DNA from 4 places in the Paenibacillus sp. FSL H3-0286 genome. Region 1 is predicted to be linked to each of the others. Evidence: predicted binding sites of a transcription regulator. Region 1 holds the regulator's gene; each other region holds the start of a gene.
What was found. Region 1 encodes Rex, which represses fermentation and respiration genes when NADH is low (regulators of the CRP and FNR family bind a similar motif). Its sites were predicted from a motif close to TTGTGAAATATTTCACAA; they were not measured.

Region 1 (7,701 bases):
GTATAAGTGTATATTTACGGCTCTCCATGGCTTCGGCTACAGAGAACATCGCTTTATCCCAGTATTCATCCAGCAGTTCACTGGAGTTCTGTTCTACATCAAGTTTTAGTGTACGTCCATCAATCATCGATTTTCCTTCTTGGGAGACGTACTGAACCAGTTCACGTAATTTCGTGCCTGGCTGGAGATCAAGTTTCAAAGTGACCTCATTGCGGTTAATACTGATATGAGAATTATTGACGCCCTCATATTGAGATACAATCTTCTGAAGTGGTTCCTGCATTGCAAACTGACGATACAAAAAGAAGCCACCAAACAATAGAGTAGCCGACAGTAGAGACGTTATCAGCACAGGTACAAGACGTAATTTCAAGAAACGTCCTCCTCTCAAAGATGACAAAATATAAAGCTCATTATAATAATTTATAGCTACTTGAGAGCTCATCAGAGAGACTGAAGTCTCTTATTGCTGTTCTAATTACAAGTAGTAGTATATCACAGGTGTATATACTAATTTCAAAATAAATGTGAATATATTTAAAATTTAATTTTTTAAATATTTCCATCAATACCAAATAAATTCCTCACTTTCGACAAAATCGGCCTTGATTTTTAATCAATCGGCCTATTTTCGTATGTGAATATAAGAGAATATTCGGTGATAACCACCCATTCAGTATATCACTTAGTATATCACTTTTGTACATCAAATAAATGTAAACAAGCGAACTTATAATAAGTTCGCTTGTTTACTATGCCACCCTTAATTTCCTTATGTTCAGCTTAACTTTTAGGTAAACTGTAACCTTCGCCCATTCGGGACCCATCCGAAAAGCGATAAAATTGATAATAATACCGACCGCTCTGTTTATAAAAAAGCTGCCAAGCATACTCTCCGTTATATACTCCCGGCAGCAAGCGTTCAATCGTTATGTCCGGAAGATCAGCTTTGATAATGCCGCGTATTTGGGCTTCCGAGGTTCCTTTACTTAGTTCCTCAGCAAACACTGCGTCGTCGCCTTCAGCAAATTTTCCATCTACCGTAAAGCGGACCCAGACCATAAGAGCAGTCCCGGCTTCATTTTTCCCTGTTAATACCCAGTACACTGCATTTTCATCCCAAACCGATTTTTGTGCTTTGGTTACCTCTGTTAGACCCGCTCTGGTTTTGGCAACATCCTTAGCGATATCACGCTCGTTCCATTGATCTTTCATAATATAGGCATAGAACTGGATAAGTCCAAACCCCAGGAGCAGAATCAGAACTGACCCCAGGAGGATCCATTTTTTCCTTTTCTTCAAGGTACAGCTCCCTTTCTAGTAATATATCTTTTTTGATTATATAACACACCCGCGCGTTTATCCAAAATTTCATAATTTTCTAGCTTTCCCAGCCTTAAAAATACACAAAAGGCCGCAACTTTTGCTAAAAGCAAAAAGTCGCAGCCTATTATTTATTCGTTATTCTCCAGACTTAACGCTTCAATAAACCTTCGAAGGCTTCTTGCGCTTTACGCCGGATAGCTTCCTCATCCAGGGTTAAGCATTGTCCATGCTTGATGACCTGTTTACCATTCACCCACACATGCTCAACATCCTTAGCGCTAGCAGAGTAAACTGCATGAGACAACAGATCTGTGTGTGGCAGCAAATGCGGCTGATCGATATCAATAGCAATGAAATCTGCTTTCATCCCTACAGCAAGTCTGCCTACATTATTTAAAAAGATGGACTGCGCGCCATATTCTGTAGCCATACGCAGAGCCTCTGGAGCTGGAACAGCCGTTGGATCACCGCTGACACCCTTATGAATGAGAGCTGCAAGCCGCATCTCTTCAAACATATCCAAGTTATTGTTGCTTGCCGCGCCATCCGTGCCAAGAGACACCTTCACACCAGCTTTTAGAAGATCAGTAACCCGAGCCACTCCGCTAGCCAGCTTCAAATTACTGCCCGGATTATGAGATACACCCACATTATGGCGAGCCAAGATCTCAATCTCTTCATCATTTAAATGAACACCATGTGCAACTATCGATGGACGTGTGAACATGCCAAGCTTCTCTAAGTGAGCTACAGGACGCAACCCGTAATCCGCCACATTTTGTTCCACTTCACGTTTCGTTTCGGACATATGCGTATGCATCGGTAAATCCAGATCATGCGCTGCCTGCACGAACTTAACCAGGAAGTCCGGAGGGCAAGTATAAGGGGCGTGCGGCGAGATCATAGTAGTAATTCTACCTTCAGCCTTTCCATGCCAGTTACGGGCAAAAGAAATCGCTTCCGCAAGCTTGTGATTCTGTACATCCTCTGGACATAACCCGATCACACCACGCATCAATACGGAACGGATACCTGATAACTCAGCTACCTCGGCTACTCGGTCCATATGATCATACATATCGAGGAAGGTCGTAGTTCCACCCTTCAGCATTTCCAATACAGATAAGGAGGTTCCCCAGTATACATCATCACCGGTGAACTTTTCCTCCATTGGCCACATCTTCTCCTGAAGCCACACTTGTAGCGCTAAATCATCTCCATATCCACGCAGCAAAGACATCGCCGCATGACCATGTGTGTTTACAAGTCCAGGCATGAACAGCAGACGGCTGCCATCAACCACTTGCACTCCAGCTTCCATCTGAGGCTCTTCTTTTCCTATGTAAGTGATTAAATCATCTTCAATAGTCATATATCCACTCAGAACCGGCTCATCCGTTCCCGGAGTCAGAAAATACCCGCCCTTAATTATCGTTTTATTGTTGTTCATGTTCGCTTTCTTCCTTTCCATCCCGCAAGTAATAAGCAAGACTTTGCAGATCAGTTGTAAAATCAGCTGCATGCACCCGGATATTCGGTGGTGTCTTCAGAATCACAGGGGCAAAGTTCAAAATCGCTTCAATCCCAGAAGAAATGAGAATATCTGCTACATTTTGAGCTTCTGAATCAGGTACGGTAATAATGGCAATGCGAATACCTTGCTCACGAATTGTGCTGCCTAGTTCATCCATCGGCTGCACAGTAAGGGAGTTGATCTTACGTCCAACCTTAGGAGCGTACGAATCAAATATAGCCGTGATTTTCATAGTATCTTTAAGATATGCATTGTAATTAGACAAGGCATGTCCGAGATTACCTGCTCCAACTAAAGCTACATTAAGCTGTTGATCCAGCTTCAGGATATGACGGATTTTCTCAATAAGATACGTTACATCATAGCCGATACCTTTTCTGCCGAAGTCACCAAAATATGCTAAATCCTTACGAATCTGTGCGGGATTAAGATCAAGCTTTTGTCCAAGTTCCTGAGAGGAAACTGTTAATATTTCGCGATTCTGGAGATCATTCAAAAAACGCAAGTACACAGGCAGTCTGCGAACAACGGCTTCTGATATTTTATCCGATTTCATATTTTTCCTCCTAAAAATAGTAATGTTCTTGTGAAAATCCATATTCAAACGTCTACCTCTCCTTATTAAGGACGGTACTGTAACACACCGCCCTTAAGGATAAGGAGGAGCTAAACTGAAGACGAGCGTTTTAAGAAGCGCCGCCATCCTCTAGCCATTCCGCTATGCGAGGGACCATTTGATCAGTAAGCATATGCTCCATTTTGGGACCAGGCAATGAATAAAGGAAATACTTCCCGTAATGAGATTCAATAACCCTTGTATCATAAACAATAACTATTCCACGATCCTGCGCCGTGCGAACCAGTCTTCCGAATCCCTGCTTAAAACGAATAACCGCTTGAGGAACAGATAATTTCATGAACGGATTCTTCTTCTGGGCCTGCAATAACTCCGACTTCGCTTCCGCCAACGGGTGATTCGGCGGTTGAAACGGAAGTCTCACGATGGCCAGGCAAGTCAGTGCTTCACCTGGAATATCTACACCTTCCCAGAAGCTGCTCGTCCCCAGCAATACGGATGCTGCACTGTCCTGAAAGCGGCGGATCAACTTGCTCCGGCTGCCACCTTCCACGCCTTGACCAAGCACCGTAATCTCTTGTGAGGCCAAAGCCTCTTTAAGCGGATCATATACCTGACGCAGCATTTTATAAGAAGTAAACAGAACCAGCATCCTCCCACGTGTTGTTTTAGCAGCTTCCGATAATGACTGTACGAGTGTATCGACAAATCGAGCATCGCCCACACTCCCCTTCACACTAGGAAAATCACGCGGTATAACTAGCAGTGCCTGCTCGCGATATTTAAAGGGAGATGGAAGGAGTGAGGTCATTAGACGTCCCTCTTCTGCAGCTTCGTTAAGTCCGAGATTATCAATCATAAATTGAAAAGATTTATCTACAGATAGCGTCGCCGAGGTAAGCACGATGCTTTTTTTCTTATCGAAGAACAACTCTTTAAGCTGGTTGCTAACATCCACAGGGACGGCATACAGCTGTAGGGATTTGCTGCGGTAATTTCCATTTGCCTCCAGCCAATATACTACATTATCGTCATTCAGCCCCATAAAGAATCTTACTTGCTCACGTATGGAAGCCAAATCTTTAAATAAACCGCTAATATCAGTAACAAGGCTGTCTGCTGAGGATTGGCTTTCCTGGTCACGCATCTCGTTAAGCATTTTATCACCCTTACGGATGATGTCGCTTAACGTCAGATTCATAGTGTTCTCTAGCGCAACCAATTCATCCCAATCCTTCGGCTTACGGGCAGGAAGCAACCGCATAACCAGTTGTCCCGCTTCTCCTGCCCCTGCATCACTGCGTTCCGGCAATAGGCTGAACAGCTTGTCGCTGAGTGCATCCCAGGTTTCTTTGACAGTAAGCAGATCCGGGTAGATCCGATCGATGACTCCGCTCCATTCTGAAGCCTCTTCACTGCCTGACGACTGTAATATTTGACGCAGAGCAGGGAGCTGTCCGTTTCGGCTATCTTTATACAGTCGCGATAACGTGTGTGCCACCGTGAAATGCTTCATATGCATGCCAAGATGTTTACCAGCCACATCTTCTAAATGATGTGCTTCATCAATGACAAGATGCTCGTAAGCCGGAAGCAGCTGGTGCCCAGCCTTAACATCTGCGAATAGCTTGGAGTGGTTCGTAATAACCACATCAGCAATCCCAGCTTCATGCTTGGCCCTATGATAATAACATTTGCGGAACCAAGGACAAGAACGGCCCAGACAGGAATCGGTATCGCTTGCCACCGTCTCCCAGAAGTCACCGCCCCGGCCGCTTAAATTCAGCTCTTCATCATCCCCTGATTCACTTTGAGTGAGCCATACAATCATCTGAGCTGCAGTAAGCGCATCTTCCCTTGGGCTTATAAAGTCCTTCTTATTAATTTTATGCTCAAACTTACGCAGACACAAATAATGCCCTCTTCCCTTAAAAATAGCAGCTTTAAACGGAAAAGGAACTACCTGCGTTAACAAAGGGATATCCCGCTCGCGCAATTGGTCCTGCAGATTAATGGTATGAGTGCTGACCATGACTTTTTCATTGGTGCGAACGCTTTGATAAATGGCAGGCAACAAATAACCGAGCGATTTACCGGTTCCTGTGCCCGCTTCGATCAGTAGGTGTTTGTCTTCGGCAAGTGCCGTCATCACCTCATTGATCATAATATCCTGAGCTTCCCGGCTTTCATACTGCGGTAATGTGTCTTTAAGTCGTTTGGTTACTTCGTCCATATAATCAGTAAAAGATAAATTCGCTAGCGGATTCTCAGCATGCTCATCTCTAGGTGGCGCTAACTCCGTCCAATCTCCTACTGCAAGCGCTAATTGACGATAGAAAGTCAGATCACCTTCGGGCTGTAGCGTTTCCGCTTCCCGCTCTCGCAGCAGACCATCAAAGTACCAGCCCAGATCACTATCCTCTTCGGTAAACAGCTCACAGAGTCTCTGGATCGTAAGCAGCGGCAGCTCGTAGAGCTCCTCCAGACATTTCAGCAGCACTAAAGCAGTCGCAAGTGCATCACTATCTGCCTGATGCGGACGATCATGTGTCACTCCAAAATGAGCACTGACAGAGCCTAGTTGATAAGATGTGAGCGAAGGAAAGCAAATTTTCAGAAAATCAATCGTATCCAAAATCCGCCCTTGAAATGGCAAATAACCACAACGATCTAAAGCATTTTGTAAAAAATGGAAGTCGAAAGCGACATTATGCCCTACAAGCACAACATCATCCAAGAGCGGAACAAGCTCCATCATCATCTCATCCAGCTCAGGCGCATCCTTAACATCATCATCGGTAATCCCCGTCAGACCTGTTATAAAAGGAGGAATCGGCGTTCCGGGCTTGACATAGGAACCATATACCCGGGAGATGGACCGGTCTTCTTCTATAATTGCAAGGCCAACCTGGATAATTTCACCCACGGATTGGGTTCCTGTTGTTTCAAAATCAAGCACGGCAAATTTCATTATAATTCTATTCCCTTTCAATTGAGACTCTTAATCAGCATAACAGAAGTTGCGAAAAAAGGCGATGCACACCACTGGTTCAGGGGATGCATCGCTTGAATGGAAATTTCCAAAACCGTTATTCTTTTACAAAAGGGAAACCAGCTGATTTCCAAAGTGCAGCTTCCCTCCACGACGGCGGCATACCTCTAAGTTAACGTTTGGTTCCGGAAGCGCAGGGTCATGCTGCAAAGCAAGATCAAACAATTCCTGCGCTTCATTGAAACGTTCCTGTGAGGCTCGTATGCAGCCTAAAGCATTATAAACCATGGCTTTCAGCTTGGTTTCCCGTATCAAGCCCAGCATATGGTTCAGATGACTCCAAGCGGCCTCACCGTCACCTTCCTGCAGATAAGAGATGGCTAAATATAATCGAGCAGCCAAGCTATCCGGGTATTGCGCAATAACTTCTTTAAACTGATCAATACACTTTCCATACATCAGCAGCTTATAATACCCCTGACCTCTTACAAAGCAATCCATACACAGCTCTGGTGCTTCCTGTTCCGGCACTTCCTCTTCGACCTCTGCTGTAAAATCAGCACTTTCGCGAAAGGAACTAAGCTTCTCAGCAAAAGCGAGCCATTCATCCATCACTTTATCGCTCAGTCTATGCAGCATATTATAATTGCATAAAAGCTCGTTCCGGCGGGCACCCTCCGCTGTAGGGTAATCTGTTACGATCTCCTGAAGCACCTTGTTCATTTCAGCAAACAAATGTTGAAACATGGGCGATCCCCCCTTACTGAAGATGAAATCAGTTCAGCTTGCCTGACTTCATTTTCTGCGAGATCGGGGTCTTTCATCCCTGCCATTCATTACATGGCGTAAGTCCATACATTAAGCGATTGTAGCATGCAATTCATGATCAGCCAGCTTCACTGGTTTGTTATTCTCATCCACGAATACCACCGTTGGCTTATGTGACTCCAGTTCTTCCGAGGACAACATCGCATAGGAAATGATAATTACTGTATCGCCCGGCTGAACAAGACGAGCTGCGGCACCATTAAGACAGATCACTCCGCTTCCACGCGGTCCAGGGATTACATAGGTTTCCAGTCGCGAACCATTATTGTTATCCACAATTTGAACTTTTTCATTCTCAAGAATGTCTGCGGCTTCCATCAAGCTCTCATCAATGGTAATACTGCCCACATAGTTTAAATTCGCTTCCGTTACTGTTGCGCGGTGAATTTTGGATTTCATCATATGTCTAAACAAGTGCAGCAACCTCCTTTGGAATAAATACAT
Region 2 (7,701 bases), 1.1 Mb from region 1:
CTTCACAATATCGGTGATGGTGATTTTGTCAAAAGGCTGTTCCTGGATCAAGAAGACTAATGCCGTACAGATGGCTTCTCTTGTCAAACGGTTGGTTTCTTTATTGGAACGATGCTGAGAGGTATTTGGACTGTATAATTCATGATTTGAGATGACATTTCCCCTCCGTTTGTACATTCTGATGTTCGTTTCATTGTTTTTCATGAGTCTTTTCAATATGCTAAAACCATAAGGCATTACAAATGTAATGTCAAAATAATCGTTAGTTAAAATGGGAGGGCGTCATGTTAGAAATCTTATATAGACGATTGTCAGCAGTGCTGCTTTTGATCCTAGCACTAAGTGCTACGGTATTCATTGGCGAAGAAACGGTAATCTCAATCGTGACCATCATCTTTTTATTAGCAGAATTAGGCATCTCTTTTTTACTATTAAAGAAGCGTGAGAAGTTACATGTAGTATTTATTAGTGCGATGGTGGCAGAAGGGTTATTCTTACTAACAAGAAATTTTTGGCTGCTTGCGCTTTCTATCCTCTTGCTGATCATAGCGGGCATATGGAGAGGACTCTTGGGGCAAAAGGTAAGCAGAAGAGTTACTCCGTTTCTAGTGGTTCGTAAAGTGTTATTCAGCATTGCTGCACTTATCGTTACTGCACTTTGGGGTATTGGAGTCTATGCAAAACCTATTACAACACCTGTAGCATTAGCTGCTGATACGACAGTGACGATCGATGAACGCAATTTGGATTCTGCAGCAGTGATGCTCAAAGATATTGAAGTAATGAATTCTTTTGGAAGCCGTACAACCGGCTCTGAGGGTCACAATCAGTTTATTGCTTGGCTGGAGCAGCAGGTATCGGATATGGGGCTGCAAGTTTATCGTGATCGCTATACTTTTGACCGATGGGAAGAAAAGAACAGTGCTTTAATGATTGATCAGCAGGAAATTCATGTCTCTTCAGCTTTTCCCTATTCCGGGGAAACTGACGAAAAAGGTGTAACTGGGGAGCTGGTGTATACGAAGCGTGGTGAATATGGCCAGGCCAGCGGAAAAATTGCTGTCATTGAAATTGAGAATTTCAGAAATTTTCCAAGTGGGATCGTTATGAATATGCGGGATTCATCACCAATGGACAACCAAATTGCCCCAAATGAAGGCGATCTGGTCCTCACTACAGCATTAAAAGAAGCTAAATTGGAGCAAGCGAAGGAAATGGGCGTAAAAGCTGTTGTTTTAGTCTGGAAAGGGGTATCTGACGATAAGGTTGAAGAGCAATATGTGCCTTTTACCACCGATTATGCTGGAATCCCTGCGATTTGGGTTAATGAAACGGAAGGGAAAAAGGTGATCAGCGCAGCTCAGGAGCATAAAGAAGGTACGGTTATTTTAGAAGCGGAAATACAAAAAGATGCCCCAACAGAATCCTTTTATGTGAAAATTGACGGTAAGAATAAAGACGAAGCAATTATCGTAAATACTCATACGGATGGGATAAATGTGGTGGAGGAGAATGGCGCTGTGGGCATGCTGTCTATGATTCGTTACTTACAGCAGGAGCAGCCGGAACGTACGATGATATTTGCTTTTGTGACAGGGCATTTTAGATTACCGGAGTTCAAAGGGTCCTCTCAGGCAACTTCCACCTGGATGGAGGGGCATCGAGAGCTGTGGGATGGCAAGAATGGCCATTTAAAAGCTGTAGCTGGAATTACGGTTGAGCATTTAGGCAGCATGGAGTGGAAGGACGATGATACGGGTCATTATGGTCCAACTGGACAAATAAGTACAGAATATACCTATGCAGGCAATGAAATGATGGCAGGCATTTGGCTGAAGGCTATTGAAAAGACAGATAGCACACGTACTGTATTATTGCGTGGACATAACAAGTTTGAGTTTGGAGAGAGTCAGCCCTTATTTGAAGCAGGGATACCGGTGATTGGTTTCATTCCAATGCCCGACTATCTGCTCGTGGATAGTGACAACAGAGAGATGGACAAATTTGATGCAAAGCTAATGCATACGCAAATTGTATCGTTGCTGAAAGCGGTCAAGCTAGTGGACGGAACGGAGACGACTAAGCTTGGGAAATCAGATGGGTATTCTTTTTTCTACGGTCGTACTAAATGATAGTAGCAGTTCAAGATTTGTCATGACAAAGATGAAATTAGCTTTAATTCAAAAAACACTGATGATTTGAGTCAGTGTTTTTTTGTTGCAAAAAAGGGGATATATTACGGCTCAAAATGAGAAAATATCGTTTTTTTGCCAGCATCGAAGTAGGAGGGAACTTGTGACATCACATATGCACTAATCAATCAATAGCTCCTTCGGGTACTTTTTGTGTTATTCACTGAGTTGTCAGAAAGATTTGACCCTTTCTTGAACGTTTAGGGATTAAGAGATATCTGTGATTGAATTACTTGCAATTTAAGATAAGATGATTTTAATCATTAGGTCACATTATAATTTTGACTGCTCAGTATCAGGTAAATCGGGCTCGCCAACTCTTGCTTTGTGAATTTTTTCTCTTTTTACATAGCAAAGAACGATGAACGTCATACTAAAACGAACAGGCAACGATGTCGCTGAACCTTGCTAAACCTGATATTGAATGCAGCCAACAGTTAGCAGGCCTAATCATAGAAAAATGAACAGTGTTTTGAAGGGAGCATTAAAGAATGGCAATTGATACGGTGCTATGGAGCAGGCTGGTGACAGGCTTGACTCTCGGGTTCCACGTTATTTTTGCGACGATTGGCGTCGGTATACCGCTAATGATCGCTATAGCAGAGTTTATCGGGATTCGGAAGAAGGACCCCCATTATACACTTATGGCAAAGCGGTGGTCTCGAGGATTTGTCATTTCTGTGGCGGTTGGTGTCGTGACCGGTACAGCGATTTCACTACAGCTGGCCCTGGTATGGCCGAATTTTATGAAACTGGCTGGGAATGTCATTGCACTTCCGTTATTCATGGAGGTGTTCGCGTTCTTTTTTGAAGCTATCTTCTTGGGCATTTATTTGTATACGTGGGATCGCTTCAAAAATCCGTATATCCATTGGCTGCTGACGATTCCGATTGTCGCCGGGGCAGGCATGTCTGCCGTTTTTATTACGACGGTGAACGGATTCATGAACCAGCCTGAGGGCTTTGTCATGGAAGCAGGCCAATTCACAGCGATTAACCCGGTGCAAGCGATGCTGAATACGGCGACGTTCTCCAAAGTGTTCCATGTATTAAGCTCGGCCTATTTGACAGGAGCTGCCTTGTTAGCCGGGATTGCAGCCTTCGCGATGCTGAGAAAAGGTGTGTCCGCATACCACAAAAAATCTTTAAATCTCATGATGGCGGTTGTTTTACTATTCGGTTTGCTGAACACGTTAGCCGGTGATGTGTCCGCCAAGTTTTTGGCCGAGCATCAGCCAGAGAAGCTTGCAGCGGCAGAGTGGCATTTTGAGACGAGCAGCAGTGTGGATTTGGTACTATTGGGATGGCTGAATGCAGAGCATGAAGTTCTAGGGGCTCTTCATCTGCCGAAGCTGCTCAGCTTCCTGGCCTTTGGTGACTTTAATGCAGAGGTGACGGGGCTCGAGGAATTCCCCAAGGAAGAATGGCCACCGCTTCTCGTTCATTATCTGTTTGATTTAATGGTCGGAATTGGATTTACTCTGCTCGCGATTTCGTTTCTATATTTTCTGTTTGTGTTCTGGAAAAAGCGTAATGAGCTTAACAAATGGATGCTTCGCATCATCGCACTGAGCGCCCCTCTCGCTTTTCTGGCTGTTGAGCTGGGATGGTTTTATGCGGAGGTTGGCCGACAGCCGTGGATTATCCGTGGATATATGCGTGTTGAGGAGGCGGCCACGTCTTCACCGAATGTAAGAATTATATTCTTCGCCTTATTGCTCTTGTACATCGTACTCGGCAGTATGTGTGTAATCGTGCTAAGACGCTTGTTCAACAATAATCCGGCAGAAGCTGAGATGGAGAAATGGATGAAGGATCATCCTAATCAATCTGCGGAAAAGGGGGGCACTGAATGATGAGTTACGAATTGATTGGCATCTCGGTGCTCTGGCTGTTTTTGTACGGCTATTTAATTATAGCTTCCATTGATTTCGGAGCGGGCTTCTTCGCCTTTTATGCACGTTTAACGAAGCAGGATCATCTCATTAATCGTCTGATTTCCCGATATTTATCACCCGTATGGGAGATTACAAATGTATTTTTTATCTTTTTCTATATTGGCATCGTCGGATTTTTTCCGGACACAGCCTATTATTATGGCTCCGCGTTACTTGTTCCGGGAAGCATTGCAGTGATTCTTCTTGCGATTCGCGGTTCATTCTATGCTTTTGAAAATTACGGTTCCAAGAAAAACATAGTATATCTTTTTTTGTACGGAGCTACAGGTTTGCTTATTCCAGCATCGTTGTCAGTGGCGCTAACTTTGTCTGAAGGCGGCTTTATCGTGAAGCAGGGGGAGACGGTTTCTCTGGATTACTGGGCGCTGTTTACCAATCCGTTATCGTGGAGTATCGTTGGACTGGCAATCGTGTCCGTTTTGTTCATTAGCGGCTCATTTCTGACATTTTACGCTTCTCGGGCGGAGGATCATTCCGCGTTGAAGCTGATGCGCAACTACGCCCTGTTTTGGAGCACACCGACGATAATCCTCGCACTGACAGCATTTATCTATTTGGGTCAACACAATGAGCGCCATTTTCAAAATATGATGGATTTATGGTGGTTGCTGGCACTTTCCGTTGCTTTCTTTATGATCGCGATGTGGCTGTTATATAACGGACGCCGTTACGGATTAGCTTTTATATGCGTCATGTTGCAGTTTTTCTGTGCCTTTTTCGCTTATGGGATTGGGCAATACCCTTATATTCTTGATCCGTATATCACGATTCAGAGCAGTGCAACTTCACCGGCAATGGGTTTAGCGTTAGTAATTGTGTTTATCGGCGGTCTATGCCTGTTGATCCCATCCCTTATTCTGGTCTTCAAACTCTTCCTGTTTGATGCGGATTATGTAAAAGGGAAAAAATAAAGCTGTTTAATCCATTACGGCATGTTTGAGGTTTCCCTACAAGCCTATAGATAAAGGAGGTGTGATCTGTGAAGAGGAAATCCAGTCTGATTTCTCAACAAATGTCTTCACAAAGGAAAAACAGGGCTCTCCTCGCAATCATTTCGCTCGCGCTCGGTATAGCTATTGTGAGTCAGGCTGGACTGCTTGCTGAAGCAGTCCAACGGATTTTTGTCGAGAAAGCTTCATTTTCATCGGTTATCCTGTTGCTCGGCATACTTCTAACTGTTATGGCTGTACGCACACTGTTGTCTTATGGAAACGGTATAGTTGGCTTACATATGGCTGCCACTGCTAAGACAAATATGCGCGCTGCCGTGCTGCAAAACTTGACTCATGCCTCCATGCCTTCAACCCTTCGTGGACAGACGGGAGGAAAGGTCAGTATTGCTCTGGATGCTGTGGATGAGGCCGATAGTTATTTCAGTCAATACATGCCGCGTATGATGGAAGCTGCTATCATCCCGGTTCTGATTTTGGTCGTTACATTTATCCAACATGCCAACACAGGTTTCATTCTATTGTTTACTGCTCCGTTCATCCCGCTGTTCATGATTTTGGTAGGGCTGAAAACGAAGAACAAGTCCGAAGAAAAATACGCGCAACTGGCTGAGTTTTCAGGGACGTTTCTAGACTCTCTTCAAGGACTGGTGACATTGAAAATATTTGGACGGGCTCACCGTCAGCAACAGGAGATTGAGCGCAGTAGCTTGGGTTATCGTGATGCCACAATGGGCATTTTGAAGATTGCGTTTACGAATACCTTCATGCTGGAATCGATCGTGATGCTAAGCATTGGCATTGTCGCTCTTGAACTGGCCATCCAGTTGCTCGTTTTCAAATCTATGACGTTCCACACCGCCTTTCTCGTTTTGCTGCTCGTTCCCGAGTTTTACAACCTGTTAAAGAATACGGGAACGGCCTTTCACAGCGGCCGGACAAGTATGGGTGCGGTTCGTAAGGTAGAACAGATGCTTGAGGAAACGGCAGGGGGGAGCAGGGACGCTAATGGCATTGAAGGAGCATTAACAACCGATGGAATCGACGAGATCGACAGCATGGATAAGGTCGGTGATAGGACCGACAGAATAAGCAAATTGGAACTCACCCATTCTGGAGACCTTTTAATACCGCCGTCCATCGTAATTGACCAACTCCGGTTTCAGTATGCTCCAGATTCTTTCGAGCTTAAGACGGGGCGGATCCAGCTTAGTCCAGGAGAACACATTGCCATTGTTGGCAAAAGCGGTTCCGGCAAAACGACTTTGCTACATCTCATTGCCGGTCTGCTGAAACCAGAATCGGGAACGCTTCTGGTGAATGGAAGTCCACTCTCGCAATACGATGAAACCGAATGGTTCGAACATGTTAGCTACATTACACAGCATCCGTATATTTTTGCAGGCACATTTTCTGAAAATATTGCGATTGGTGCTCGTAGGAGCATCTCCAGAGCAGAAATTGAGCGGTCGGGGGAAGAAGCAGGACTCGCTGCGCTTACAGCCCAATTAGAGCATGGATTTGATACCTTTGTTGGTGAAGGAGGCCGGGGACTGTCTGGTGGGGAAAAGCAACGGCTTGCCTTAGCACGCGCTTTTTTGAAGCGTCCTGCTATCATTTTGTTTGATGAACCCACAGTTGGACTTGATTTGCACACCGAGCGGGTACTGCAACGCTCCATAGCCAAACTGGCAAAAACGGCTACAATGATTACGGTAGCTCACCGATTATATACGATTCAACAAGCCGACAAGATTTTGTTTATGGACAATGGAGTGTTGGTGGACTCGGGACGACATGACGAGCTTCTGGAGCGCCTGCCTCAGTATGCCGAGATGATTGATGTAGAGCGGAAAGGGGGGATATCCTCATGAATGAACTGGCTGTTCTGTCAAAGGCGATGATTCAGGAGCGCAAGGATATCATTCTTTCGATTTTGGGTGGATTTATCGCCGGCATAGCCGGTGTGGCACTCTTTTCTGCGAGCGGATATCTGATTTCGCAAACGGTATTTGCGCCACCGCTTTATACTTTAATTGTACTCACCTCCATGGTCAAACTGCTGGGTCTGCTTCGGGCGGCGAGTCGTTATGGAGAACGCTTGTATTCTCACCGGGCGACATTCTCCATACTTAGCCGTTTACGTACATCCTTTTTTGCCAAGCTTATTCCTTTAACGCCTGGTATATTGAACAAAAATCGAAGCGGGGATCTGCTTGCGCGGATCGTTGGGGATGTGGAAAGTTTGCAAAATTATTTTTTGCGAGTCGCTTATCCTCCGATCATGGTCGTCATGGTGTTTTTGGCTACGGTGCTGTTTACTTCTACCTTTTCGATCTGGATTGCCGTTTTGTTTGTAATAGGTATGCTGGTAACGGCATTCGTTGTACCGGGAATTGTGTTACTCGGGCAGCGGAGAATACATGGACGCGTTCGTGAGCAGAGGGCGCAGCTGTCCACGGAAGTTACCGAAGTGTTGTACGGTTTCCGGGATTTAAAAGTATATGGTCAATTGGCACAGCGGGAGGAACATCTCCAGCATGCTTCCACTGTATTGGCAGCTGAGCAGCAACGAGCAGCCGGGCAACTGCTGCGCGGGCA
Region 3 (7,701 bases), 3.1 Mb from region 1:
CCAACCTCATAGCTCATGATTGCTCGATCTCCGTTGTATTTCCCCTGACTAGCGAAGCAATAGTCACATGACAAATTACAGGTATGCGCAACATTGAGGCAGAGTGCCTTGACATAAGTTTTTCGTTTTTTTAAATCGAGCGAGAGGTTCTCATACTCATCTTTTGTAAAGAGCTGTCCATCATTTATAAGCTCCTCGATATCCACGATGGTTTCTCGAATGTCGCTCTCGGAAATGCTGGAATCATCTTTATATTTATCCAACATTGTTGTCACGATTTGATCGACAGAAGTTTTCTCATAATCCGCTATAATTTCATATGCTAGGTCATCAACAACATGCACCGAGCCACTATAGGTATCGAGCACGATATTGTATCCGTTTAGTTTATATTGATGAATCATACTTACTAATCAAGCTCCTTTTGCACACAAGTAGAAACGGCTTCGCCATCCTTTAGGGATAGTATCCATTTCTTAAAAATAGCCGCCCATCAGCAGAGCAATGGGCGGTAAAATTCCGAATCCTATCTGTTCATTGCATTTTCACACTTCTGGTTTGCAACGCCGCAGGAAGTTTTACAAGCGGACTGGCAAGAGGTCTGGCATGCGCCGCATCCGCCGTGTTTTGCGGTATCCATCAGTTTGCGGGTGCTCAGTGTTACGATTCTTTTCACGATAAATGACTCCTTCTGTAATTTCTTGTGATCACTTTCACTTAATTTCCATGGAACATCGTAGCAACATCACGCAGGTACGTCTATGATGCCTGTCACCTAGCAGAGCAGAGAGGGGTTAAACATAAGCATCAACACTAATTTTCGTGCAGTCTTTCATGCTTGTGATCGTAGGATGCGGCAGCGGGAACCAGAGTCAGAGCAATGCTAAAAAAGTGAAACAAAAAAGAGACAGCAATGATGCCATCTCTTTAACAACATTTTTTCTCATACTTGTCCGTAAAGTCCAATAAATATAAGGATTTCATAGCACTGTATCCTTCCTTACCAGTAGAGCGACACTCTCCACATGCGTGGGTGGACAATGTGAACAAACTTATATGAGGAGCCCTAAGACACTTCCAGACAGTTTATCTGCTCTTGACGCCTTAGTTCATAAAAATATTGCACAATTGGATGCTTTAACTTCATCTTCTCGCTCATGTTTAAAATCCAACCGTTTTGATAGAAGGCGGCTCCGAGCATAGCATCTATGGCGTGCTGCAGAGGGACGAGAATGGCCCTCCTATCCATAACCGAACGGATGCTTTTTGTACTCTAAGGGGCTTGAGCCGACTCTATTTTTGAACACACGACTAAAATAGTACTGGCTCTTATACCCTACCTTCACGGCCAGATCCCCGATTTTGATATTCGGCATTACGTCATCCAGAATCTCCTTCGCCTTCGATATCCGAAGCTCGGTGACATAGTCAAGGAATGAAGCACCGATTTCTTGCTTCATACGCTTACTAAGATAGGTTTGGTTGATATGAAATAGTGCTGCTACTCGAGTAATAGACAGCTCCGGATCCTGATAATGACTGTCAATATACTCGGTCACTTTTTGGATAAGCACTGTTCCATCCCCTGTATACCCGGGAAGCTCCGGCTCCTTATCCACCCTGCCTTCATGTGAATGCAAAGGATATTTTACCTGAAGATGCTCATCGATCCGATGAAGCAGCTTGTTCAGATCACTCTTCGGCACAGGTTTCAATACATAATCGAATGCTTGCAGTTGCACGGCTTGACGCGCATATTCAAAGTTATCGTACCCGCTGATGATGACAACCAGAACCGACGGGCAGCGTTCGCGCAATATATTCATCAGATCGAGCCCATTCATATTCGGCATGTTGATGTCCACAAGACATACATGTGGTAGGGCTTCCTCCACCATATTCAATGCTTCGTTTGCACTTTTCGCTTCTCCTTCAACCTCAAAAAGATACGGACTCTCCTCAATGTATTGTCGCAAGCCTTTGCGAATGATCGTTTCATCATCGACGATGACAATCTTCCACATCTTCATTCCACTCCCCGTCCAAAGGTATTCGAATGACCATAACGGTAATGCCATCTTCGCTCTTCACTGCAAGGCCATATGGCACTCCGTAAGCTAGTCGAATGCGATGGTTTACACTATATAGCCCAAAGCCTGTGGCAGAACGATCATATGTATCATCAAGAAGGGCTTGATTTATCTGCTCAAGCTTCTCTTCCGGAATCATAACCCCATTATTTTCAACCTTAATAACCAAATAATCGGCCTGTTTATATGCTGTAATCGAAATTTTGCACTTTTGATCCCCAAGTGGCTTAATCCCGTGATAAATCGCATTTTCCACCAAAGGCTGCAGTATGAAGCGAACAACTTGGCACTGAGCAAGCTTTTCATCATATCGAAGCTCGTAGTCCAGAATCTCCTCATATCGCACACCTTGAATATGAAGATAACTCTCGACATGGTACAACTCCTGATCAAGCAGAATGTAGGGACTGCCTGTGCCAAGCCCTAATCGGAAATACGCGCTAAGCGCTTCCACCATCTCCACCACATTGTCTGCTCCATGTTCCGTTGCCATCCACTGAATCGTATCCAATGTGTTGTATAAAAAGTGCGGCTTGATCTGCTCATGAATCAGTCTGAGTTCCATCTCCTTTCGGTCCTGCTCCACAGCGTATAATTGAACAAGCATGTCATTGAAGCTTCGTCCAAGATCGCCGATCTCATCCGAGCGCGTAACATCTGCTCGTATGGTTTGGTTGCCGTTCTGCACATTTTCCATTACCTGGCGAAGCGACTGAATTGGACGAATAATGGAAGAAGCAAGCAGCACCAGAAAGACGATAAACGCACTACCGATAAGAACGCCTACCAGCAATGCAGTCCGCTGGGTTTTGATCACCGCTAACGATAGACTTGAATTCGGTACTTTGAGTACTAACTTCCAGCCTTCCACATTTTGAATTGGAGCCTCAAATACACTCATGTTCTTCTTATCTGCTGTATCCTCCGCTCCATCTTCTTCACCCAGCTCTCTGCAATCGACGATAAGCTGGCCTGACTGGTCATATAGCATTACATCTTGAGCAATCTCCCTCATCTTCTTGACGGAGACGGCTGCGGCAATATAAGCTACCTCATCATTCACCGATGGATTCACGCGATAAAGAATGACGACGATTTCGGCTGCATTCGCTTTGGATACGATCGGATTGCTTACCACATAATTGGAATCTGAATTCAGCAGTTTTCGATAGTAGGGTCGGTTTAGTATCGAAAAAGGCTTGTCCCTTGCTGACCAGGAATTTCCGTGAATATCCACCACGCGTATGGATTCGTACTCTACTTTCTTCTTCGCCTCGAACTTATCGAACTCTTGCAGCAATTCATCTCGTGTCCACTGATGGTCCGAAGCTAGAGAAGCAAGCATGTCTATCTCTCCAATGCGCTGATTAAACCAATAATCAATCTGGTCGCTGCGTGCAGTAACCACTTGCTGCGTTAAGTTCTTATTCAAAGGGACAACCGTATGGTTCATCTCCAAATATATTGTTACAAGCAATGCAACGAACAGCAGCAAGAAGCAGCCTCCTGCGATTAACGTAATTTTTAAGTGAATTGATTTCATTGTAATCATAGCCCTTCACAATATCTGTTTCTTACATGCCCGAAAAAGACAAAAAAACACTAATCTGTGCAAATACATAATGCTGTACTAAATCTATAATAGGTCTTGTGCATATTTTCACATGAAATAACATTCATGTCTAGGCTAGAGATAAAGGATTTGCCTAGCAAATCTTCCTCTCCCTAGTGTATGTAACCAATCCACAACAGAATGAAGGAGATATTATGCGAACTCACACGAAAAAGCTGTTATCTATTCTACTAGTCCTCAGTCTTATGTTCACGCTTGCTGCTTGCGGCAGTAAAGATGCAGAGCCCGCTGCAGATGCAAACGGAGTTCAAGTCTTTGAAGGAGTTGGGCAAGGTAAACATGGCGATATTAAAGTACAAGTCTCCTTATTAGATAACAAGATCACTGACATTAAAGTGACAGAGCATAAGGAAAATGAAGTACTTGCAGAACCTGTTTATACGCAGCTCAAGCAAGAGGTCATGGCAACTAACAGCGCAAAAGTTGATGCCATTAGCGGATCTACAGTTACAAGCAAAGGATATCTCGAAGCCATTCAAGATGCAATTACGAAGTCTGGACTTACCCTTGTCGCTGGCGCTGCAGTCAGTGGAAGCAAAGACAAAGAAGAAGTCGAGCAAACCTATGATGTTGTCGTCATCGGTGCCGGGGGTGCTGGCTTTAGTGCGGCTATCGAAGCGAAGAGCGCTGGAGCTAATGTAGTTCTGCTCGAGAAAATGCCAGCTGTTGGCGGCAACACATTGATTTCCGGTGGTGAGATGAATGCGCCTGACAACTGGGTTGAACGTGCTCTTGGCATCACAGATGACACGGCTGACTTGTTCTATAATGATACGATGAAAGGCGGAGACAACCTCGGGGATCCAAAGATGGTTCGTATTCTTGCCGACAATGCTCTAGCATCTGCCGAATGGCTGCGCGATGATATCAAGGTAGAGTTCTTACCTGATCATCTGTTCCAATTTGGTGGCCATTCCAGAAAACGTGCGTTGATTCCTGTAGGTCATACAGGTGTTGAATTGATTACTAAGTTAAAAGCCAAAACAGACGCTGATCAAATCACGATCAAAACGAATATGAAAGCCGAAACCTTGCTGAAGGACGAAAGCGGCAAAGTAACAGGTGTAACTGCGACTTCGGGTACTGGCGACAAGATCACATTCCATGCGAACAAAGGCGTCATCATCGCTACCGGTGGTTTTGGATCCAATGTAGAGATGCGTAAGAAGTATAACCCTACAATGGATGAAAAATATATGACTACCGATACACCAGGATCTACAGGTGACGGTATCGTTATGGCAGAAACGATTGGCGCCAAACTGACAAACATGGAGAGTATTCAAACGTATCCAATCTGTAATCCTGAGACAGGTGTTATTTCCCTGGTTGCAGACTCCCGCTTCGATGGTGCGATCCTGATTAACCAAGAAGGCAAGCGCTTCGTTGAGGAATTAGAACGTCGTGACGTTATTTCTAAAGCAATTCTTGCCCAAACGGGTGGATATACGTATCAATTATGGAATCAAGGCATTGAGGATATCGGTAAAACGATAGAAGTTCATCAAGACGAATACGATCAACTCGTTAAACAAGGCTTGCTCTTTAAAGCCGATACGATTGAAGAGGCCGCTGATTTCTTTAAAATTGACGTGAACACTTTGAAAGAAACGATTAATAAAGTAAATGATTATGCGAAAACAGGTAAAGACCTTGATTTCAAACATCGCGGTGGATTGAAATCTCTTGAAAAAGGCCCTTACTACATCGAAAAAGCTGTACCCTCCGTTCACCATACAATGGGCGGCTTGGTGATCGACGAGAAGACTCGCGTTTTGAATGAAAAAGGCGAAGTCATCCCTGGGTTGTTCGCTGCAGGTGAAGTAACAGGGGTCATTCATGGTACAAACCGTCTTGGCGGTAATGCCATCGCTGATATCTTCACATTCGGCCGGATTGCAGGCAAACAAGTTGTAGCAGAGTAATCTTATTTTTTGTGTAACTGCTCTATTAATAAGTTAGCCTTAAAAACGTGCAAGATAGTTCGTAATGTGCAGGTTGACTCTAACTTTCAAGCTGCCCTCTATGACATAGCAAACCGCCCTGTCAGCAACATTGCGAATGAAGTGCCCCCTTAAAGTTAGACAGGTATATAATTAAGCGACTTGTTGGGCCTGAGTTCGGTACTGTACCGGACTCAGGCCTTTTAGTTTTGCCTTAATTCGCTTGTTGTTGTAATAATCGATGTATTTTGATAGCTCTTGTTTGAAATGTGTGATACTTTCGAATTCCTTTAAATATAGAAATTCAGATTTCATGATACCAAAGAAGTTCTCAATGACGGCGTTGTCGTAGCAATTACCTTTACGGGACATACTTTGCTTGATATCTCGTTCTTCAAGGGCATGACGATACTGCTTCATCTGATAGTGCCAGCCTTGGTCAGAATGAATAAGGAGGTTATCTTCATCGGTTAATCGACGGAATGCTTGATCTAACATCGTTGAAACAAGCGAGTAGACCGGCCTTGAACCGATTGTATACGTAATAATCTCACCATTATATAGATCTAGAATTGGAGATAAGTACAGCTTTTCTCCAAATAATTTAAACTCTGTAATATCCGTAACCCACTTCTCATTTGGATTCTCAGCGTGGAAGTTACGTTCTAATATGTTCGGTGCGAGTTTGCCAATCGTCCCTTTATAGGAACGATATTTCTTCATACGTACCACACACTTTAAACCCAATACCTTCATCAAGCGTTGTACCTTTTTATGATTCACATGGTGTCCTCGATTCACTAACTCGTCACGAATACGACGATAACCATAACGACCCTCATGCTCCTCGTAAATCGCTTGAATAACGTCTTTTAGCTCCTTATCTCTATCGGGCATACCAAACGTTTTTACCACGAAATAATACGTATTACGAGGGATATCTGCTAGCTGCAGGAGGGCTTTCACCGAAAATTCGTTCCTTAGTTCATAGACTACTCGTGCTTTGTCTTGTTTGGTGATTTTTCCTTGTTTTGAATTAAGGCATTCAACTTTTTTAAATATGCATTTTCCATTCTCAAACGCTCTACCTCTGCTTGTAATGCCTCAGCAGACCCTTCTTTTAACGTTTGAATCTTTCGTTTATTAGGTTCTTTTTTCATGGATGGACGCCCCTTCTTCTTTGGTTGTAGGGCGTCCATTCCATGTAACTCTAAGCTTCTATGCCAGCTTAAAATGGTACTATGACTCGCAATATTAAATATCGCAGCCGTTTCTCTAACAGACGTCCCGAATTCGTTCATATAATTAAGTACGTCTAGTTTAATCTGTGCAGGATATGATGTATAGCCCTTTTTAAAAGCTTCTTCACCATGATGCTCATATTGACTAATCCAGTTTGAAAAGACAGAATGGTGAATCCCGATTGATTTTGCAATGGTTTTCAAGCTCTCGGATCCCTTTTTATAACGCATAATAGCTTGGATTTTTTCGTCTGTACTGTACCTGGTCATAAAAAAACTGCACCTCCAAATGTTAGTTATGTCTAACAATTGGGGTGCAGTTCATAATTAGGCGGTCAATTTTGAACTATCGTGTCCCATTAGCGTAATAGTTCTTTTTAATTTGTGATTGAGCTATAAATTCTTTTGCCTAATTACTTTAAACTTAACTTATTTAATATCTCTATAAATTGACTTTTAGTTTCAGGCTTCTTATCATTTTTTGTGAAGTTTAACATATAAATAGCCTTTCCTTTTATAGGTAGTGATGCATAATAAATATCATGTGTTCCTGTAATACCTGAGGCAGCAGAACCATTATCGGAATCTAATGTAATTAATCTAGATTTACCCAAAGGTAGATCAATATATTCATCATTAGTTACACTACTATGATTAGGCATTTGTGTTAGAAAATTAAAGTTATCCATGTAGTTAATTGCACTAACTGTTCCTCTATTCTCGTCGTTTTCATCTAAAAAATTATATACAACAGTTTCACTTTTATCAAGCTTCCAATCTTTAGGTAACACAAT
Region 4 (7,701 bases), 2.4 Mb from region 1:
GAAGCAGTTTACCGAATGGCATGATCGTGGTTTCTGGAATGCGGGCAGTCGAATCAGCGATGAGGGTTACGATCTTTTCGCATTTGCTGTGCTGTGTCTTCGTTTGCTCAATGAAGAAGGGCTCAAAAAGGCAGCCTTACAGCTGCCGCAGACGAGAAGTGTGGACGAATTATTTAAGCTGGCTAGAAATTTACCCAATAAGAAACTATCCTCCTGGATTTGTATGGCGTTAAAAGGGGGGTTCTCAGGCTCTGCGGATGCTACTGAGGTCTGGCGAAACCATATTTATAACTCGCGCAGAAAGCGCCCGGATAGTATGGACACCCCCCGGTGGTTAAAAAATGCATTCGCATTGTCTTTGTTTTTGCTCGCCTTTACGATTTATTGGGTATTCCGTTTTTGAACTCATACATATAGTTGGAGAGAGAGGGGGGCGCATATGGAGCAAATGAATGGACTGGTGGAGTCTGTATTGGAGTCAGCAGCCGAGCATGAGCTGTGGGCGCCCCATGACACCATTGTAGTCGCAGTTTCCGGCGGCCCGGATTCTGTGGCTCTTTTGCATGTTTTACATGAAATATCTTTAAAATTTATACCGCTTACCTTAATATGTGCTCATGTGAATCATGGATTTAGGCCGGAGTCAAAGGAAGAGGCAGAGCTCGTACGTGGTATGGCTGAAGAACTGGGACTGCCCTTTGAGTTTGCGGAATTCGATATTCCCTCCTTGGCTAAAGAGAGTGGACTTGGTCCTGAGGGTACTGCACGTGAGAAGCGGTACGAATTTCTGATTGATACGGCTCACCGATATGGGGCGCGTTCTGTTGCTCTGGCTCATCATGCTGATGATCAGGCAGAAACTGTAATTATGCGTCTATTACGCGGAAGTGGCTTATCTGGACTGTCGGGTATCAAGTGGAAAAGAACAGAAAAAAAGGTGGAACTCATTCGCCCATTCCTACGTATTAACAAAACAGCACTTTTAGGGTTATGCCAAAATGAAGGTTTCACTTATGCTGAGGATGCCACCAATCTGCTGACGAAATACAAGCGGAATGCCATTCGTTTGGAAGTTCTTCCTTTTCTGGAAAAGTATAATGGCAGAGTGAGGCAATCCCTCGTACAGCTTGCGGAAATTGCGGGAGCTGAAGATGAGTATATGGAAGCTTCTGCGGCAAAATGCTTTGAAGAGCTAGTTTCGGAAGGGGATGGGAAATACACCTTTAACAGAGCTTCATTTGCTGCCATACCCTCCGCTTTACAACGGCGTTTGATTAAACTAATATTAAATTATCTGTCGGCGGATTTATCTGCCCTTGATTTCCCCAAGATTGAAGCTGTACGTCGGGGAACGCTGCAGAGCTATCCCACCACCTGGAGCTTGGATTTGGGTGGAGGCCTGACTTGTGTGCGGCAATATGATAGTATCTTGTTCTCGTCCAAGCCCACGACGCCACAGGCAAGCTATACATATCGTCTGTTTTTACCGGACTCTGAGCTTAAACTGGAGGAAATAGGTAAGGTGATGTCGATGGCGGTACTGGAGAGAGAAAACTTTTTTGTACAGGGGGAGGATTATGGGAAGATGTCGGCTTGGTTTGACCGTGATGAACTGGTCTTTCCACTGACGATACGATCCCGATTGCCTGGAGATACCATAAGGATCATGGGATTAAACGGAAGCAAAAAGGTAAAAGATATTTATATTGATGATAAAATACCTGCTTCCGAACGGTCATTGATTCCCCTCGTTTGTGATGGTTTGGGCAATATCGTCTGGATTCCGGGCGTAAGACGCTCGATGCATGCCGCAGTAGGGCGGCACACGACCTCCGTACTTCTATTGTCTCTGGCAGAGCTGGATGACCACGAAGTCACGTAATGGTCGAAGTAAGTCTTTCATAGTATAACTTAGGAGGTTTCGCAAGTTGCAAAACGATATTCAAGAAGTATTGATCACCGAAGAGGAACTTCAGCAGAAAATTAAGGAACTCGGTCGAACACTGAGCGAAGAATACGCAGGTCGTACCCCTTTAGTAATTTGTGTACTAAAAGGTGCGTTTATATTTATGGCAGATTTGGTTAAAGCCATTACAGTACCTGTTGAGATGGATTTCATGGCAGTGTCCAGCTATGGAGCATCCACCAAGTCCTCTGGAGTAGTCAAAATTATTAAGGATTTGGATGTATCGGTAGAAGGCCGCGATATCTTGATCGTTGAAGATATTATTGACAGTGGTCTTACACTCAGCTATTTAATTGAGTTGCTCCGCAACCGGAATGCTGCTACTATCTCTGTGGTTACCTTGTTTGATAAACCATCAGGCCGCACTGTTAATCTTGAAGCCAGCTACACAGGCTTCGTGTTACCTGACGAATTTGTAGTAGGCTACGGATTGGATTATGCCGAGCGGTATCGGAACCTCCCATATGTTGGAGTACTGAAACCTGAGATTTATTCCAATTGAACTAAGGACTGCCTCGATCATACGGATCGGATACCCACAACTTCCTTTATTTGAGGTGTCCCAAGAGGCTATGGTACAATAACTTGAGTGTTGTGAGAGGAGGTAGGGGATGAATCGGTTCATCCGGAATTCTGGTTTTTATTTGATTTTATTTTTAGTCGTGGTGGGTATTGTCCAGTTTGTGAGCAATGGAAATGAAGCCGCCGATTTCCCTAGATACGACGAGTTACGGCAGGAGATCAAGAACAACAATGTGAAGGATTTGACGGTTCAGTTTGAGGGTAATGCCTTTCTGGTCACAGGCGAGTATAGAGAGCTGCCTGCCGATACTAAATCGAAAAGCTTCTCCACATATATTCCTCCTACAGATGCCGCTATCAATGAACTGATTCAAGCCAGTGATGTTAATGGGATTGAATTAACTCAGAAGAAAATGGAAGGTACCAGCATTTGGCTGACATTCCTTTCTTCAATTATCCCGCTGGTAATTATGTTCATCTTGTTCTTCTTCCTGTTTAACCAGGCGCAAGGTGGCGGCGGTAAAGTCATGAATTTCGGCAAGAGCAAGGCTCGGTTATATAATGAGGAGAAGAAGAAAATCAGCTTTGAGGATGTTGCAGGGGCGGACGAAGAGAAGCAAGAGCTTGTCGAAGTCGTTGAGTTCCTAAAAGATCCACGCAAATTTGCAGCTGTTGGCGCACGTATTCCTAAGGGCGTATTGCTTGTAGGTCCTCCGGGAACAGGTAAAACATTGCTTGCCCGTGCGGTAGCAGGTGAAGCTGGCGTTCCTTTCTTTAGTATTTCCGGTTCTGACTTTGTGGAAATGTTCGTGGGTGTCGGTGCTTCTCGGGTACGTGATTTGTTCGAGAATGCTAAGAAGAATGCTCCATGTATTATCTTCATTGATGAAATTGATGCTGTGGGTCGTCAGCGTGGCGCCGGTCTTGGTGGCGGACATGACGAGCGTGAACAGACGCTTAACCAATTGCTGGTTGAGATGGATGGATTCGGTGGTAACGAAGGCATTATTATTGTAGCGGCGACTAACCGCGCTGATATACTTGATCCGGCATTGCTTCGTCCAGGACGTTTTGACCGTCAAATTACGGTTGACCGTCCTGATGTGAAAGGCCGTGAAGCTGTACTTAAGGTTCACGCTCGTAACAAACCGCTTACGAAAGATGTAAGACTGGATGTTGTTGCTAAACGCACAACCGGATTCACAGGTGCTGATCTGGAGAATCTGCTGAATGAGGCAGCTTTGCTAGCTGCACGTCGTAACCGTAAAGATATTTCCATGATTGAAGTGGATGAAGCTATTGACCGTGTTATCGTAGGTACTGAGAAACGCAGCCGTGTGATCAGTGACCGCGAGAAACGTATTGTAGCTTATCATGAAGCAGGCCATACTATTGCAGGTTACTTCCTTGAGCACGCCGATATGGTGCATAAAGTTACTATTATCCCACGCGGACGTGCAGGCGGATATGTTATTATGCTTCCGAAGGAAGATCGGATGATCGTTACCAAGCAGGAGCTTTTGGATAAGGTTACTGGATTACTTGGTGGACGTGTTGCTGAAGAATTGTTTATTGGTGAGATCGGTACGGGTGCATACAGTGACTTCCAACAGGCTACGCGCATCGTGCGTGCCATGATTATGGAGTACGGTATGAGCGATAAGCTTGGACCTATGCAGTTCGGATCTTCTCAAGGTCAAGTATTCTTGGGTCGTGATATTGGGCATGAACAGAATTACAGTGACTCCATTGCTTATGAGATTGATCAGGAAATGCAGAACTTTATTACTTCGAGTTACGAACGTTGTAAAGATCTGTTGATCAAACACTCCAAAGAAATGCACTTGATTGCCAATACATTACTTGAGAAAGAAACACTTGAGCTTGATCAGATCACACAACTGATTGAACAAGGATTCCTTTCCGAGGATGGTAAACCAGAGGGTGGCGAAGGTGTTGCCCATGAAGTTGGCGAGCCTGTCATCGACAATATCGGTGATGTGCGAGTTCGCATTCAAGGCAAGCCTGAGGATGAACAGTCCACACTTCCTGACCTATCGAAGGATATCCCGAATAACCCTGATTCTGAGGGTAATGACGGTTCTGACGATGACAATAAAGGTGGGGGCACTAGCCTTACCTAATTGGGTCCACCATTCATATGATGTAAATTTATCCGGAGAACGTAACTGTTCTCCGGATTTTTTATTTTAATTTTTAAGGGATTCTATGCCTTAAAGCCTGTCCAGTTACATTGACAGGGGCTGGAACGTTGTGTACATTAGTGATTAATATTACTTACTATTTATATCAGCATGTTCATTTTTTCACCATGATGGCGCATGCCATTTGATAACATCATGTCGGCGAAAAGCCGCGAGGATTTAAGGGGGAGAACAATCGGTGGAAGCTCTGGCGCTTGAGCGCAAGCAGGAACAGAATCGAGAACTTCGTATACGTCTTGAACAGCTTAAAAAGGAACGAAACGCAATCATTTTAGCTCATTATTATCAACGTGATGAAATTCAGGAGGTTGCCGATTTCCGGGGCGACTCTTTTTTACTCGCTCAGAAGGCTGCAGAGACAGATGCAGAAGTTATTGTATTCTGCGGTGTTCATTTCATGGGGGAAAGTGCAAAAATTCTAGCCCCGAACAAAACCGTCCTTATTCCTGATGAACGTGCAGGCTGTCCAATGGCAGATATGGTCAATGTAGACGGTTTGCGTAAGCTAAAAGCTCAACATCCAAATGCTAAAGTAGTCACTTATATCAACTCGTCCGCCGAGATTAAAGCAGAAACCGATATTTGTTGTACCTCTGCTAATGCTGTGAAAGTAATCGAATCCCTTGACGCCGAAGAGATTATTTGGGTCCCAGATAAGAATCTTGGTCAATATGTACAAGATCAGACGGGCAAGAAGCTGATTATTTGGGAAGGCTATTGCAACACTCACGACATGTTGACCGTCAAAGATGTAGTAGAAATGAGAGCAAAATATCCAGATGCGGAATTTGTAGTTCATCCAGAGTGTCGTCCTGAAGTAGTCGCCATGGGTGACTATGTAGGCAGCACTACATCAATTCTGGAGTATTGCCGGAAATCGGATCGTAAGCAATTTATCGTTGGAACGGAAGATGGTACCGGATATCAGCTTCGTAAGGATAGTCCAGATAAAGAATTCCATTTTGCTACCAAATTTCTTGTTTGTCCTAATATGAAAGTTAATAATCTAAAAAAACTGGTGAAATGCCTGGAGACGATGAAGCCACAAATCTATGTACCGCCTGCTGTCGCCGACAAAGCCAGAACATCCCTAGAGCGCATGCTACAAGTCCGGTAGCATGCGCTACTCTTTCGTTGAAACAGGTGAAAAGCGGTCATGATTCCACAATATTTGGTTGATTTTGATCTTCGGGATATTCCTACGGTAAAGACAGATTGTATTGTTATTGGTTCAGGGATTGCCGGGTTATTCACAGCTATTAAAGCCAGTGAAGATCGGCGTGTCATAATGATCACAAAGAAATCAGTAATGGAAAGTAATACTCGCTATGCACAGGGGGGGATCGCAGCTGTTATAGCTGAGGATGATTCCCCTGCTTACCACCGGCAGGATACCTTAATGGCCGGAGCAGGTCTTTGCTCCTCAACAGCTGTCGATGCACTTGTTAATGAAGGGCCGGAAGGCGTTCATGAGTTAATTCGCTTAGGAACTCTGTTTGATAAGGAAGATGGGGTACTGGCTTTGACTCAGGAAGGTGCGCATAGCCATCGCCGTATTTTACATGCTAATGGGGATGCTACAGGTTATGAGATTGTTCGTGCATTGGCGGAACAGGTAGCCGAACATGAGAATATTGAGGTCTGGGATGATCATTATGTTATCGATCTCATCACTGTAGGTGGAGAATGTGTAGGCGCATTATTGCAACGGCCCGGTGGTGGAAGGTTGTTCCTGCAAGGGGATGCGACCATTCTGTGCTCTGGTGGAGCAGGACAATTATATCGATACACTACCAACCCAGAAGTAGCTACAGGAGATGGAGTAGCAATCGCCTATCGCGCTGGGGCTCATATACGAGATATGGAATTTATTCAATTTCATCCTACAGCACTTAGTTACCCGGGAGCTCCTAGATTTTTAATCTCCGAAGCTGTGCGTGGGGAAGGAGCAGTCTTGCGCAATATTAATGGAGAACGGTTCATGGAACGTTATCATGACCTGCTTGAGCTGGCTCCGCGGGATATTGTAGCACGAGCTATTGTAAGTGAAATGGAACATACTAAATCAACGTTCGTTTATTTGGATATTACACATGAATCTCCAGAGATGGTGAAGCATCGGTTTCCCACAATATATGAGACATGTATGGGCTATGGACTGGATATTACAAGTGATTGGATTCCAGTGGCTCCCGCTGCGCATTATATGATGGGGGGGATTAAGACCGATCTGAATGGAGAGAGCACCATCCCACGTCTGTTTGCTTGCGGAGAGGTTTCCTCCACAGGCCTGCATGGCGCTAACCGTTTAGCTAGTAATTCATTATCTGAGGCCATTGTATTCGGACAGCGTATTATTGATCGGATTCATGAGCTTTCCCCGCTGGACCGTGATGTTTTATCGGTTAACAGTAACGAGGGACGTGTAGATTCGCCAACTCAAGCTATTGTGGAACGTCGTTTGAAGCTACAGAAGGTAATGGTTCGATATGCCGGACTACGTCGTAACGAAGAGATGTTACTTAAAGGACTAGATGAATTAAAACGACAGCTGCCAATCTTTGGATCAGCATTGTCCAAACGTGAGGAATATGAATTTGCTAATATGCTGACCTGCTGTTTGCTTGTGACAGAGTCTGCTCTGGCACGGGAAGAGAGCCGTGGGGCGCATTACCGTGAGGATTATCCGCAGCGGGATGATGATCAGTGGCGTAAGCACCTGCTTCAAATTCGCGAACTGGGAATAGTGGAGGAATTAAGCGATGATGTTTAATGGTTACAATGAAGAGCTAGTACAATCCATCAAGGCTTGGTTGCGGGAAGATGTTGGTTCCGGAGATGTAACCACGCAGATGACGATTCCAGTGGGCCATGAGTCCAAAGGGATTATTCATGCCAAGGAAGACGGTATAATTTGTGGCATTCCAATTGCAGAGCTGGTCTTTGAAATTGTGGATCCGGCACTTAGTTTTACAGCCCTTGTCGAAG

Region 2: the regulator Rex is predicted to act here: its motif matches at 2,518-2,535, upstream of MHB37_RS16705 (cytochrome ubiquinol oxidase subunit I).
Region 3: the regulator Rex is predicted to act here: its motif matches at 3,739-3,756, upstream of MHB37_RS03500 (flavocytochrome c).
Region 4: the regulator Rex is predicted to act here: its motif matches at 4,804-4,821, upstream of nadA (quinolinate synthase NadA).

Annotation. Positions count from the first base shown of each region.
Region 1 covers NZ_CP150285.1:4,774,157-4,781,857, forward strand. The annotation lists gene MHB37_RS21445 (hypothetical protein) at 1-373, opposite strand, end outside; gene MHB37_RS21450 (DUF5590 domain-containing protein) at 784-1,302, opposite strand; gene MHB37_RS21455 (amidohydrolase) at 1,475-2,776, opposite strand; gene MHB37_RS21460 (redox-sensing transcriptional repressor Rex) at 2,763-3,416, opposite strand; gene dinG (ATP-dependent DNA helicase DinG) at 3,547-6,408, opposite strand; gene MHB37_RS21470 (M48 family metallopeptidase) at 6,535-7,176, opposite strand; gene panD (aspartate 1-decarboxylase) at 7,288-7,671, opposite strand; gene panC (pantoate--beta-alanine ligase) at 7,664-7,701, opposite strand, start outside.
Region 2 covers NZ_CP150285.1:3,711,495-3,719,195, forward strand. The annotation lists gene MHB37_RS16695 (TetR/AcrR family transcriptional regulator) at 1-204, opposite strand, end outside; gene MHB37_RS16700 (hypothetical protein) at 285-2,132, shown strand; gene MHB37_RS16705 (cytochrome ubiquinol oxidase subunit I) at 2,684-4,048, shown strand; gene MHB37_RS16710 (cytochrome d ubiquinol oxidase subunit II) at 4,045-5,061, shown strand; gene cydD (thiol reductant ABC exporter subunit CydD) at 5,130-6,974, shown strand; gene cydC (thiol reductant ABC exporter subunit CydC) at 6,971-7,701, shown strand, end outside.
Region 3 covers NZ_CP150285.1:795,278-802,978, reverse strand. The annotation lists gene scfB (thioether cross-link-forming SCIFF peptide maturase) at 1-404, opposite strand, end outside; gene scfA (six-cysteine ranthipeptide SCIFF) at 527-676, opposite strand; gene MHB37_RS03510 (response regulator) at 1,242-2,024, opposite strand; gene MHB37_RS03505 (histidine kinase) at 1,999-3,585, opposite strand; gene MHB37_RS03500 (flavocytochrome c) at 3,858-5,648, shown strand; one part of gene MHB37_RS03495 (IS3 family transposase) at 5,820-6,724, opposite strand; one part of gene MHB37_RS03495 (IS3 family transposase) at 6,724-7,177, opposite strand; gene MHB37_RS03490 (hypothetical protein) at 7,321-7,701, opposite strand, start outside.
Region 4 covers NZ_CP150285.1:70,218-77,918, forward strand. The annotation lists gene MHB37_RS00325 (protein kinase domain-containing protein) at 1-403, shown strand, start outside; gene tilS (tRNA lysidine(34) synthetase TilS) at 440-1,882, shown strand; gene hpt (hypoxanthine phosphoribosyltransferase) at 1,929-2,468, shown strand; gene ftsH (ATP-dependent zinc metalloprotease FtsH) at 2,578-4,632, shown strand; gene nadA (quinolinate synthase NadA) at 4,892-5,830, shown strand; gene nadB (L-aspartate oxidase) at 5,870-7,486, shown strand; gene nadC (carboxylating nicotinate-nucleotide diphosphorylase) at 7,476-7,701, shown strand, end outside.